DNA from 3 places in the Streptomyces sp. NBC_00400 genome. Region 3 is predicted to be linked to each of the others. Evidence: riboswitches for the same ligand, from Rfam matches in the RefSeq annotation. Region 3 holds a riboswitch; each other region holds the start of a gene.

Region 1 (3,264 bases), 600 kb from region 3:
ACCGCGTCGTGGGTACGCCGCAGCTCCGCCAGGCAGTCGGTGACCGTGCCGAGCAACTGTTCCTGACGGCCCTCGTGGTAGCCCCGGGCACTGAGCTCGCCCACCGGCTTCCCCAGCAGCACCACCTGGCTGCTGCGATCGCTGCCGGGCTTGAGCAGGACGGGGTTCATCAGCGCGGTCGGCTCCACCCGCGCCGCGGCGGCCTGCATCGCCTGGGCCCGTCCGATCTCCGCGCCCTCGCGGGTGACGAACGAATTCAGGGACATGTTCTGCGCCTTGAACGGCGCCACCCGCACCCCCTGCCGGGCCAGCCAGCGGCAGATGCCCGCCGTCACCACGCTCTTGCCGGCGTCGGACGTCGTACCGGCCACCAACAGGCCACCGCCGACGGCCCCGCCCGATCCCTTGAACCGCCCGTTCACCGGGTCCTCCTCATGCGCCGGGCCCCCGGCTGTCGTGAGCCGTACGCGCCAGTGCACGCACGGTCCTGCGCGATACCGCACCCGCGGCCGGGCGGGCGGCAGCCACCGGGGCCCGCCGCAGCGCCCCGGCCGCCAGCCGCGCCGCCACCGTCGTCGCCAGCGCAAGGACGCTCACCCGGCGCGAGAGCCGCACGGCCCGTTCGATGTCGGGCACCGCGACCGGCGGCGCCCCGTCGTTGAGCACCGGCCGGTGCTCCACCCGCCCGCCATAGGCCAGCGTGCCACCCAGCCGTACGCCCAGCGCGCCCGCGAACGACGCCTCCACCGGGCCCGCGTTGGGGCTCGGATGGGCGCCGCCGTCCGCCCGCCAGGCCCGCAGCGCACCGCGCCGGTCGGGGCCCGCGAGCACGGTGAGGGCGGCGGTCAGCCGGGAGCCGGGCCAGCCGGCGAGGTCGTCGAGCCGGGCCGAGGCCCAGCCGAAGCGGCGGTGGCGCGGCGACTTGTGCCCCACCATCGCGTCCAGGGTGTTCACCGCCCGGAACGCCACCAGGCCGGGCACCCCGCCCAGCGCGCCCCACACCAGGGCGCCGACCACGGCGTCCGAGGTGTTCTCGGCGACCGACTCCACCACCGCGCGGGCCATCTGGGCCCCGTCCAGGGCCTGGGGATCGCGGCCGCACAGATGCGGCAGCCGCTCCCGCGCCACGTCCAGGTCACCCGCCGTCAGCGCACCGCCGACGGCCCGGGCCTCCCGGCCGAGCGAGGTGCCGCCCAGCACCGCCCAGACCGTGGCCGCGGTCAGCGCGATCCGGGCGCCGTCGCGCAGGGGAGCCGGGGCAACGGCCCGTACGGCGCGCTCCAGCAGCGCGGCCCCGGCGGCGGCACCGCCCGCACACAGCACGGCGTGCGCCGCTCCGTATCCGCGGTGATCGCGCCACAGCCGGCGTTCGACGGCGCTCGCGGCCCGGCCGAAGGCGGCCACCGGATGGCCGCGCCGCGGGTCCGCCGCGATCAGGTCGCCGAGAAAGCCGAGGGCCGCGCCGCACGCATATCCCGCGTGTTCGCCGCGCACCGGTCAGACCGCCGCTGCGGCGTGTCCAACGGGCCCTGTGGCGGCGGGCAGTGGAGATCTCGAAGGGCGGCCGGGCATGGCGGTGTGTCCTCACTCAGGGTCCGCGCCCTGGCTCGACGTGACGGCGACAAGAGTCTCCTGGCTCCCGGATCGGCGAGTCCTCCGGCCTTCCAGTCCCTGCGTACGTCATCCGACGTACGCGAGGCGGACCGTGGCCTTCGCTGGAGGAACGCTCCCCGGTGACAGTGGCGGGACCGCGCCGGATTCGCACCGGACTTCCTCAGCTGTCGCCGAATGGCTCCGGCAGTCCACCACGCCCCGCGATGCCCGTCAACTCGCCCTTGACCTGCAACGCTGCCCTGTGGCACGCGCTGTGGTGCACGCCACAGCGTGGCAGGAAGGTCACAGACGGTTGCCCATGCCCCTGATTTCACGTCACTATCTGGTGGTGCACGGTGGCGACGGGGCCGCCGGAAGGGGGCCGGGGGATGCCGCAGAGTGCTGACCGCCACGAGATCCGCCTCAGGATCACGGGCACGAACAATCCGGACCAGGACATCGAAGACCTCAGGGCCTGGCTGGAGCGCGAGCCGTGGCTGGACCGGCACGGCCACGACTGGCAGCTCCGGCCGCGGCCGGCAAACGAGAGCGACGACGGCCCCGGTGACATGGCCGCCGGCCTCGACGACCTGATCCTGGTCATCATCGGCGCCGTCACCGGCGAGATCACCAAAAGTCTCACCATCGCCCTGCAGGAGTGGCTGCGACGGCGCAGGGAGGAACGCGACACCGGCGAGCGGCCCGCCGTCGCGGTCGGGGCCGGTGACGGGGACCTGCGCGCGCTCGGCGACCCGGGCCCGGCCACCGCGGCCCCCGAACACCCCGATCCCGGCAGCCCGGCGGACGGGAGCGGCAGCACCGCCGGGGACTGAGCCGGATGTCCGAATACGACGCACGGGGCAAGGTCAACCGGGCGCTGCTGATCAGCGTCGACGACTACCGCACGCTGCGCCCGCTGCCCGCGGTGAAGGACAACGTCCGGAAGCTGGAGCAGGCCCTGCTCGCCCCCGGCACCGATCTGTTCACCAAGGGCGAGGTCGTCACCTGCCGGCCCCAGGAGCCCTGGGAGGTGGAACAGGCGCTGGACACCGTCGTCCAGGAGGCGCGCGGGCTGCTGCTGGTGTACTTCTCCGGCCACGGCCGGGTGGGCAGCGACGGCGGCAATCTGCACCTCATGGTCGGCGCCTCGGAACGCCGGCACAAGACCGTCTCCTGGCAGGACACGGTGCTGTCCTATCTGGACAACGCCCGGGCCGACCGCATCGTGATCGTCCTGGAGTGCTGTTACGCCGGCAACGCGAGCGAGGCCTTCCACTCCTGCCGCAACCCCACCTCGCTGCTGATGGCCGCGCAGCCCAACCGCCGGATCTTCAGCGGCGAGGAACCCACCGGGGGCAGCGTCTTCAACCGTGCCCTGGTCCAGATCCTGGAACGGGGCATCCCCGGCAAACGGTTCGTCACCTTCGAGGACCTGGTCCGGGCACTGCGGGAACAACTGGCCGGTGAACGCACCCCGATGGGCGACGTCTGGGAGCCGCGCTCGGCGAAGCAGAACACCGTCGACGACGTCATCCTGTCCTTCGCCACCCCCGAGGCCCGCCCGCCGACCCCGCTGCGGATCCGCTTACGCCGCCGCCTGAAGTCGTCCTTCCGGCGCTGGACCGGACTCCTGCTGATCCTGGCGATCATCCTCGTACCGGCCGTCACCGG
Region 2 (3,264 bases), 2.1 Mb from region 3:
ATCGGCTCGGGCCGGGAGATGTCCCCGGCCAGGACCGGCGGGCGGACGTAACGGGTGCCGTAGGACTGGACCCAGCCGTGCTGGGTGGCGAGGTAGCCGGTGAGCTGTTCGGCGAAGTACTGGACCATGTCGTTGCGCTCGGGCTCACCGTGCACGAGGACGTCGATGCCGGCCTTCTCCTGGAAGGCGAGGACGTCGCGGATCTCGGCCTTGATGCGCTCCTCGTAGCCCGCGGCGTCGAGGCGTCCCGCCCGCAGGTCGGCACGGGCGGTGCGCAGTTCGGCGGTCTGCGGGAACGAGCCGATGGTGGTGGTCGGCAGCAGCGGCAGCCCGAGGTGGGCGCGCTGGGCCGTCGCCCGCTCGGCGTACGGCGCGCGGCGGCGGCCGTCGGTGTCGGTAATGGCGGCGGCACGCGCGCGCACCGCCGGGTCGTGGGTGATCGCGGAATTCGCCCGGGAGGCCAGGTCGGCACGGTTCGCGGCGAGTTCGGCGGCGATGGTTTCGGTGCCCTGGGACAGGCCCCGTGCGAGTGTCACCAGCTCCGCGGTCTTCTGCTTGGCGAAGGCCAGCCAGCGGACGATCTGCGGGTCGATGTCGCGCTCGACGGCCGCGTCCAGCGGCACGTGCAGGAGCGAGCAGGAGGCGGCCACGTCGACCCGGTCGGCGAGGCCGAGCAGGGTGCCGAGGGTGGTCAGCGACTTTTCCAGGTCGTTGATCCAGATGTTGCGGCCGTTGACCACACCCGCGACCAGGCGCTTGCCCGGCAGTCCGCCGACGGCCGCCAGCGCGTCGAGGTTGGCCGCGGCCGCGTCGGTGAAGTCGAGCGCCAGACCGTCCACCGGAGCCTTGGCCAGGACGGGCAGGGCGTCGCCGAGCCGGTCGAAGTACGACGCGACCAGGAGCTTCGGGCGGTCGTCGAGGGTGCCCAGCTCGCGGTAGGCGCGCGCGGCGGCGCTCAGCTCGGCCGGGGTGCGGTCCTGGACGAGGGCGGGCTCGTCGAGCTGCACCCACTCGGCGCCGGCGGCGCGCAGGTCCGCGAGGACTTCGGCGTAGACGGGCAGCAGCCGGTCCAGGAGGGTCAGCGGCTCGAAGTCGGCGGCCACACCGGGAGCGGGCTTCGACAGCAGGAGGTAGGTGACCGGCCCGACGAGCACCGGCCGGGCGGTGAGACCGAGGGTGAGGGCTTCGGTGAGCTCGGCGACCTGCTTGGCCGAGTCGGTGGTGAAGACGGTGTCCGGGCCCAGCTCGGGGACGAGGTAGTGGTAGTTGGTGTCGAACCACTTGGTCATTTCCAGCGGTGCGACGTCCTGGGTGCCGCGGGCCATCGCGAAGTAGCCGTCGAGGGCGTCGGCTGCGACGGCGTCGCGGTGGCGGTCCGGGACAGCACCGACCATGACGCTGGTGTCCAGCACATGGTCGTAGTACGAGAAGTCACCGGTGGGCACCTCGTGGATGCCGGCGTCGGCCAGGTGCTGCCAGTGCGAACGGCGCAGGTCCTTGGCGGTCTCCAGCAAGGTGTCCGCGGTGACGCGGCCCTTCCAGTAGCCCTCGATGGCCTTCTTCAGTTCCCGGTGCTGTCCCTGGCGGGGGTAGCCGTACACGGTGGCCCGTGCTGCCGCGGCTGCGGGCTTTGCTGTCACGGAACTCTCCTTCGCGAATACGTGTCATGAAGTCCCGGAGACGGAACGAGGCACGCGAAGGGATGACGAACCGGGCGGAACCACGGTGCGCTCGCGACGCACGTGTCCGCCTGGTGTGTACGCCGACCCGCCCTCGAGGTCACCGGGATAGCCGTCCACACATGGGGTGTGCACGGGCAACGGGCAGGTCTTCGGACTCGCGGGCGCGCCTGCCGGAGTCTTCCGGCGGGCACCTACTGGCCGTCGCTTCCCGGATCCGCGGCCCGGATCCAGTGCGTATGACGGCGGTCGTTCCCACTCACCGCTGCGGGGCAGTCCCGGATTTCCACCGGGTTCCCTCTTACGACGCGGCCCGTCTGGCGGACGGGGCGAACCAATTGCCCGGCCAGCGTAGGGCGTGATGCCCGTATCGGACACCTCTGTTCGCATGTCGGACTGTGAGATGAGACACCGGCGCGACGGGGTTCACACGCGACAGGGCGCGGAACGGCCCCGTTGCTCCGTTCCGCGCCCCGTACCGCACGCCCGCCGGGCCCTTCAGCCCGGCGGCGATCCAGGGCCCCTCAGCCCTGGTCGTAGGTGTGGAACCCGCGGCCGGTCTTGCGGCCGAGCAGCCCCGCCTCCACCATGCGCTGGAGCAGCGGTGGCGGTGCGTAGAGGGGTTCCTTGAACTCGTCGTAGAGGGACCGGGCGATGGCGGCCACGGTGTCCAGGCCGATCAGGTCGGCGAGCTTGAGCGGGCCCATCGGGTGGGCGCAGCCCAGCTCCATGCCCGCGTCCACGTCAGCGGCGGTGGCGAAGCCGGACTCGGCCATCCGGACCGCCGAGAGCAGATACGGCACGAGCAGGGCGTTGACGACGAAGCCGGCCCGGTCCTGGGACCGTACGACCGTCTTGGCCAGGGTGCCGGTGACGAAGTCCTCGGCTGCGGTGACCGCCGCCGGCGCGGTGTGCAGGGAGGGGACGACCTCGACGAGCGGCAGCACCGGCACCGGGTTGAAGAAGTGCAGCCCCAGGACCCGGTCCGCGCGACGGGTCGCCATGCCGAGCCGCATGACGGGGATCGCCGAGGTGTTGGTCGCCAGGATCGCCTCCTCGGCCTCGACGACCTTGTCGAGTGCGCTGAAGACCTCGGTCTTGGCCTCGGCGTTCTCGACGACGGCCTCGATGACGAGCTGCCGGTCGGCGAGGTCGTCGAGACGGCCCGTGAAGACCATCCGGGTCAGGGCGTCCTCCGCCGAGATGCGGTCCAGCTTGCCGCGCTGCACGGCGCGTTCGAGGGAGACGGCCACCCGCTCCCCGGCGGCACGGGCGGCTACCGCGTCCGCCTCGCAGACCACGGTGTCGAGTCCGGCGCGGGCGCATACCTCGGCGATGCCCGCCCCCATCTGGCCGCCTCCCACCACACCGACCCGTCGGATGCTCTGCCTCATGAGCGTGCCTCCGCGCGTCGGACGAGGTGCCGGGAGTAGGCATCGGGAGTGAAGAAGGGCGGCAACTCCCGTGCCATGGCTGTTCGTTCGAAGAGAGAGCTGACCTCCTCGACCTGAGCCCAGGGAAATTCGGCTCCCAGGGCGGCGGCCTCGTCGTCGAGCACGCGCAGTACCGTCTCCCGGTCGATGAC
Region 3 (3,264 bases):
GTACGGCGTCCTCCGACGCCTGTGGCCGCTGCATCGCACGGTCGTCCGCGCGGTGGAACACGAGCTGACGGGCACGGGCATGACCGCCGGCGAACACGCGCTGCTGGACGCGCTGCGCGCCGAAGGCCCGCGCACCGTGCCGCAGTTGGCGCGCGGGATGGGGCTCGACCGGCAGCCGGTGCAGCGCTGGGTGAACCACGCCATGGAGCTGGGCCTGGTCGTGACCGCCCCGAATCCCGCGCACCGCCGCTCGTCCCTGATCCGGCTCACCGACGAAGGCACGGAGGCGATACGCGGCGTCCGGGAATCCGAGGCGGCGGAGCTGAGGCAGCGGCTGGCCGACCTGTCCGCCGAGGACGTCCGTACGGCGCTGCACGTTCTGGACCGGCTCGGCGAGGAGTTCCGGCAGCTGGCGGACGGCTCACGCATGACACCGGAGGAAACCGGCAGTTGCGGCAGCAGCGGCAAGAGCGGCGACAATGGCACCATCACGCCCACCTCATCGCATCCGGCACACAAAGGACGGCCCGCAAGATGACCCGAGGAATCACCGACTGGTCCGAGATCGACAACGGGCTCGTGCCGGTCGACGACGGTGAGCTGTTCTACGAGACGGCCGGCTCGGGCCCCGCGGTGGTGCTGCTCCACGGCGGCATGCTCGACCAGCACATGTGGGACGAGCAGTTCGCCTGGCTGGTGAACTCCGGCCTGCGCGCGATCCGTTACGACTTCCGCGGCCATGGCCTGTCCTCCACCGTCACCGGGGACTATGCGAACCACGACGACCTGTGCTCCCTGCTCGACGCCCTCGATGTTCCCGGCGCCGTCCTCGTCGGCCTCTCCCATGGCGCGCGGGTCGCGCTCGACACCGCCATAGCCCGCCCGGAGCGGGTGACGGCCCTCGCGCTCGCCTCCCCCGGCATCAGCGGCCGCGCCTTCACCGACCCCTTCCTCCTGGAACACATCAAGGCGCAGGTGGCGGCGATCGGCGCACCGGACGGCGCGGAACGCTATGTCGAGCACTTCCTGCGGATGTGGGTGGACGGTCCGCACCGCGACCCCTTCGCGGTGCACCCGGGATTCCGTGAGCGGATGCGCGCCTCGGCCGAGGCCAATGTGGAGGTACATGCCGAGGGCGCGGGTGCCGGTATGCCCTTTGAGGCCGGCGCCGCCGACCGCCTGGGCGAGATACGGGTGCCCACCGTCGTGTTCGACGGCGACCTCGACAGCAGGGACATCTCCGCCAACGCCCATGCGATCACGCTGACCGTTCCCGGCGCCCGAAGAGTCCGGATACCGGGCGCGGCGCATATGGTCAATCTGGAGAACACCGCACTCTTCGACCGCGAACTCCACGCCTTCCTCTCGTCCCTGGACTACTGAGGGCTGCTGGGGACTACCGAGGACTGCTGAGGTTTACGGCACCGCCACGGACCACGCCCCCGGGATCGCCGGCGCAAAGTGCGACCGGGGCGGTAGCGAGCACCCCGCGGCAGCTAGAGTGACCGGGCCGTGGTGTTCGGGAATCCGGTGACGGACCTTGGGGTCCCAGACCGGAGCGGCCCTCGCCACTGTGATCGGGGAGTTTCCGCCCCTTCCGCAGGCGCACGGCGCGCCTGCGGCGCCACTGACCGCGCCCCGCGGCCGGGAAGGCGGGGCGGGCGCGTGCACCCTCCCCCTAGCTCTTGACGAGCAGGGAGGTACCCCTAAGCCAGGAGACCGGCCACGGCATCTCACGAAGTGATCCACGAGGTGCTGGAGAGTGACCGCCGGATGGCCCTGTCCACCGATACCCGTACCACCCCTGCCTCCGCGGCGTTCCGCTGGCGCCGGCAGGACACCGTCCGCACCGCGGGCCTGATGGCCGTCATAGCCGGTCTGCACGTCATCGCCTTCGGCGTGCTCTTCCTGCTCGTGGTGCCCTATCACTACGCCGTGGGCAGCCAGGTCTTCGGCGTGGGGCTCGGTGTCACCGCCTACACCCTCGGGATGCGGCACGCCTTCGACGCCGACCACATCGCCGCCATCGACAACACCACCCGCAAGCTGATGGCCGACGGCAAGCGGCCGGTCTCGGTCGGCTTCTGGTTCGCCCTGGGCCACTCCAGCGTGGTCGTCGCGATGGCGGCCCTGGTGGCGGGCGGCGCCCAGCTCGCGGGCACTCTGCTCAACGACGAGTCCCGTACGCACCAGATCCTCGGCACGATCGGTACCACGATCTCGGGGAGCTTTCTCTACCTCATCGCCGCCCTCAACCTGATCGCGCTGGCCGGGATCTGGCGGGTCTTCCGCGGTATGCGCAACGGCCACTACGACGAGGCCGAGCTGGAGCAGCGCCTCGACGCGCGCGGCTTCATGAACCGCTTTCTGGGACGGTTCACCCGCTCGATCTCCCGTCCCGGCCAGATGTTCCCGCTCGGCTTCCTCTTCGGACTCGGCTTCGACACCGCGACCGAAGTGACGCTGATGGTGATGGCGGGCAGCGGCGCCGCGGCCGGCCTGCCCTGGTACGCCGTGCTGTGCCTGCCGCTGCTCTTCGCCGCCGGCATGAGCCTGTTCGACACCCTCGACGGCACCTTCATGAACTTCGCCTACCAGTGGGCGTTCTCCAACCCGGTGCGCAAGGTCTACTACAACCTCACCATCACCGGCCTGTCGATCGCCGTCGCCTTCTTCATCGGCACGATCGAGCTGGTGACCGTACTGCACGAGAAGCTTGCCCTCAACGACCCGCTGACCGGCTGGATTTCCGGCCTCGACCTCGACAATGTCGGCTTCCTCATCGTCGGCCTGTTCGTGGTGGTGTGGGCCGCGGCGCTGGCGTACTGGCGACTGGCCGGCGTCGAAAAGCGCTGGGCGCAGCGGGCGGAACGGGCGGAACCATCAGAGCGAACCCGGCCGACGGAGCAGACGGGCTCGGCGGGGCCCGCCACGCCGGACGCCTGAGGCACGGGGGCCCCACACGCCTGAGGCACGTGGGCCCCACGCCCCGCAGACGTCCCCGGCGCACCCGTAGTGGCGCCGGGGCACCGCCCCCCTTCAGGTGGCCGAACCGGCCGCCGCCCCCGTCGCCAGGTCCGGTCCCCAGCGCTGCAGCGCCTCCGCCAGATCGAGTGGCCGCAGCCGCTCCGGCTGGTCCGGTCCCGGCCAGTCCTCCCGCGGGACCCGCCACATCACCTCGAACTCGTTGCCGTCCGGGTCCTTGGCGTACAGCGACTTGGCGACGAGATGATCACTCGACCCCACCAGCGCGCCCCGCTCGAC

The links. A riboswitch is a leader RNA that binds a small molecule or an ion and turns the genes downstream of it on or off. The one in region 3 is predicted to bind cobalamin.
Region 1: linked by a shared signal. The riboswitch ahead of OHS81_RS28505 (cobalamin biosynthesis protein) and the one ahead of OHS81_RS25920 (HoxN/HupN/NixA family nickel/cobalt transporter) in region 3 are both predicted to bind cobalamin.
Region 2: linked by a shared signal. The riboswitch ahead of metE (5-methyltetrahydropteroyltriglutamate--homocysteine S-methyltransferase) and the one ahead of OHS81_RS25920 (HoxN/HupN/NixA family nickel/cobalt transporter) in region 3 are both predicted to bind cobalamin.

Annotation. Positions count from the first base shown of each region.
Region 1 covers NZ_CP107940.1:6,520,940-6,524,203, forward strand. The annotation lists gene OHS81_RS28500 (cobyric acid synthase) at 1-422, opposite strand, end outside; gene OHS81_RS28505 (cobalamin biosynthesis protein) at 433-1,494, opposite strand; cobalamin riboswitch at 1,626-1,776, opposite strand; gene OHS81_RS28510 (effector-associated constant component EACC1) at 1,983-2,426, shown strand; gene OHS81_RS28515 (VWA domain-containing protein) at 2,432-3,264, shown strand, end outside.
Region 2 covers NZ_CP107940.1:7,976,984-7,980,247, forward strand. The annotation lists gene metE (5-methyltetrahydropteroyltriglutamate--homocysteine S-methyltransferase) at 1-1,640, opposite strand, end outside; cobalamin riboswitch at 1,806-2,033, opposite strand; gene OHS81_RS34935 (3-hydroxybutyryl-CoA dehydrogenase) at 2,204-3,073, opposite strand; gene OHS81_RS34940 (malate synthase) at 3,070-3,264, opposite strand, start outside.
Region 3 covers NZ_CP107940.1:5,922,683-5,925,946, reverse strand. The annotation lists gene OHS81_RS25930 (MarR family winged helix-turn-helix transcriptional regulator) at 1-538, shown strand, start outside; gene OHS81_RS25925 (alpha/beta fold hydrolase) at 535-1,383, shown strand; cobalamin riboswitch at 1,497-1,742, shown strand; gene OHS81_RS25920 (HoxN/HupN/NixA family nickel/cobalt transporter) at 1,741-2,946, shown strand; gene OHS81_RS25915 (VOC family protein) at 3,040-3,264, opposite strand, start outside.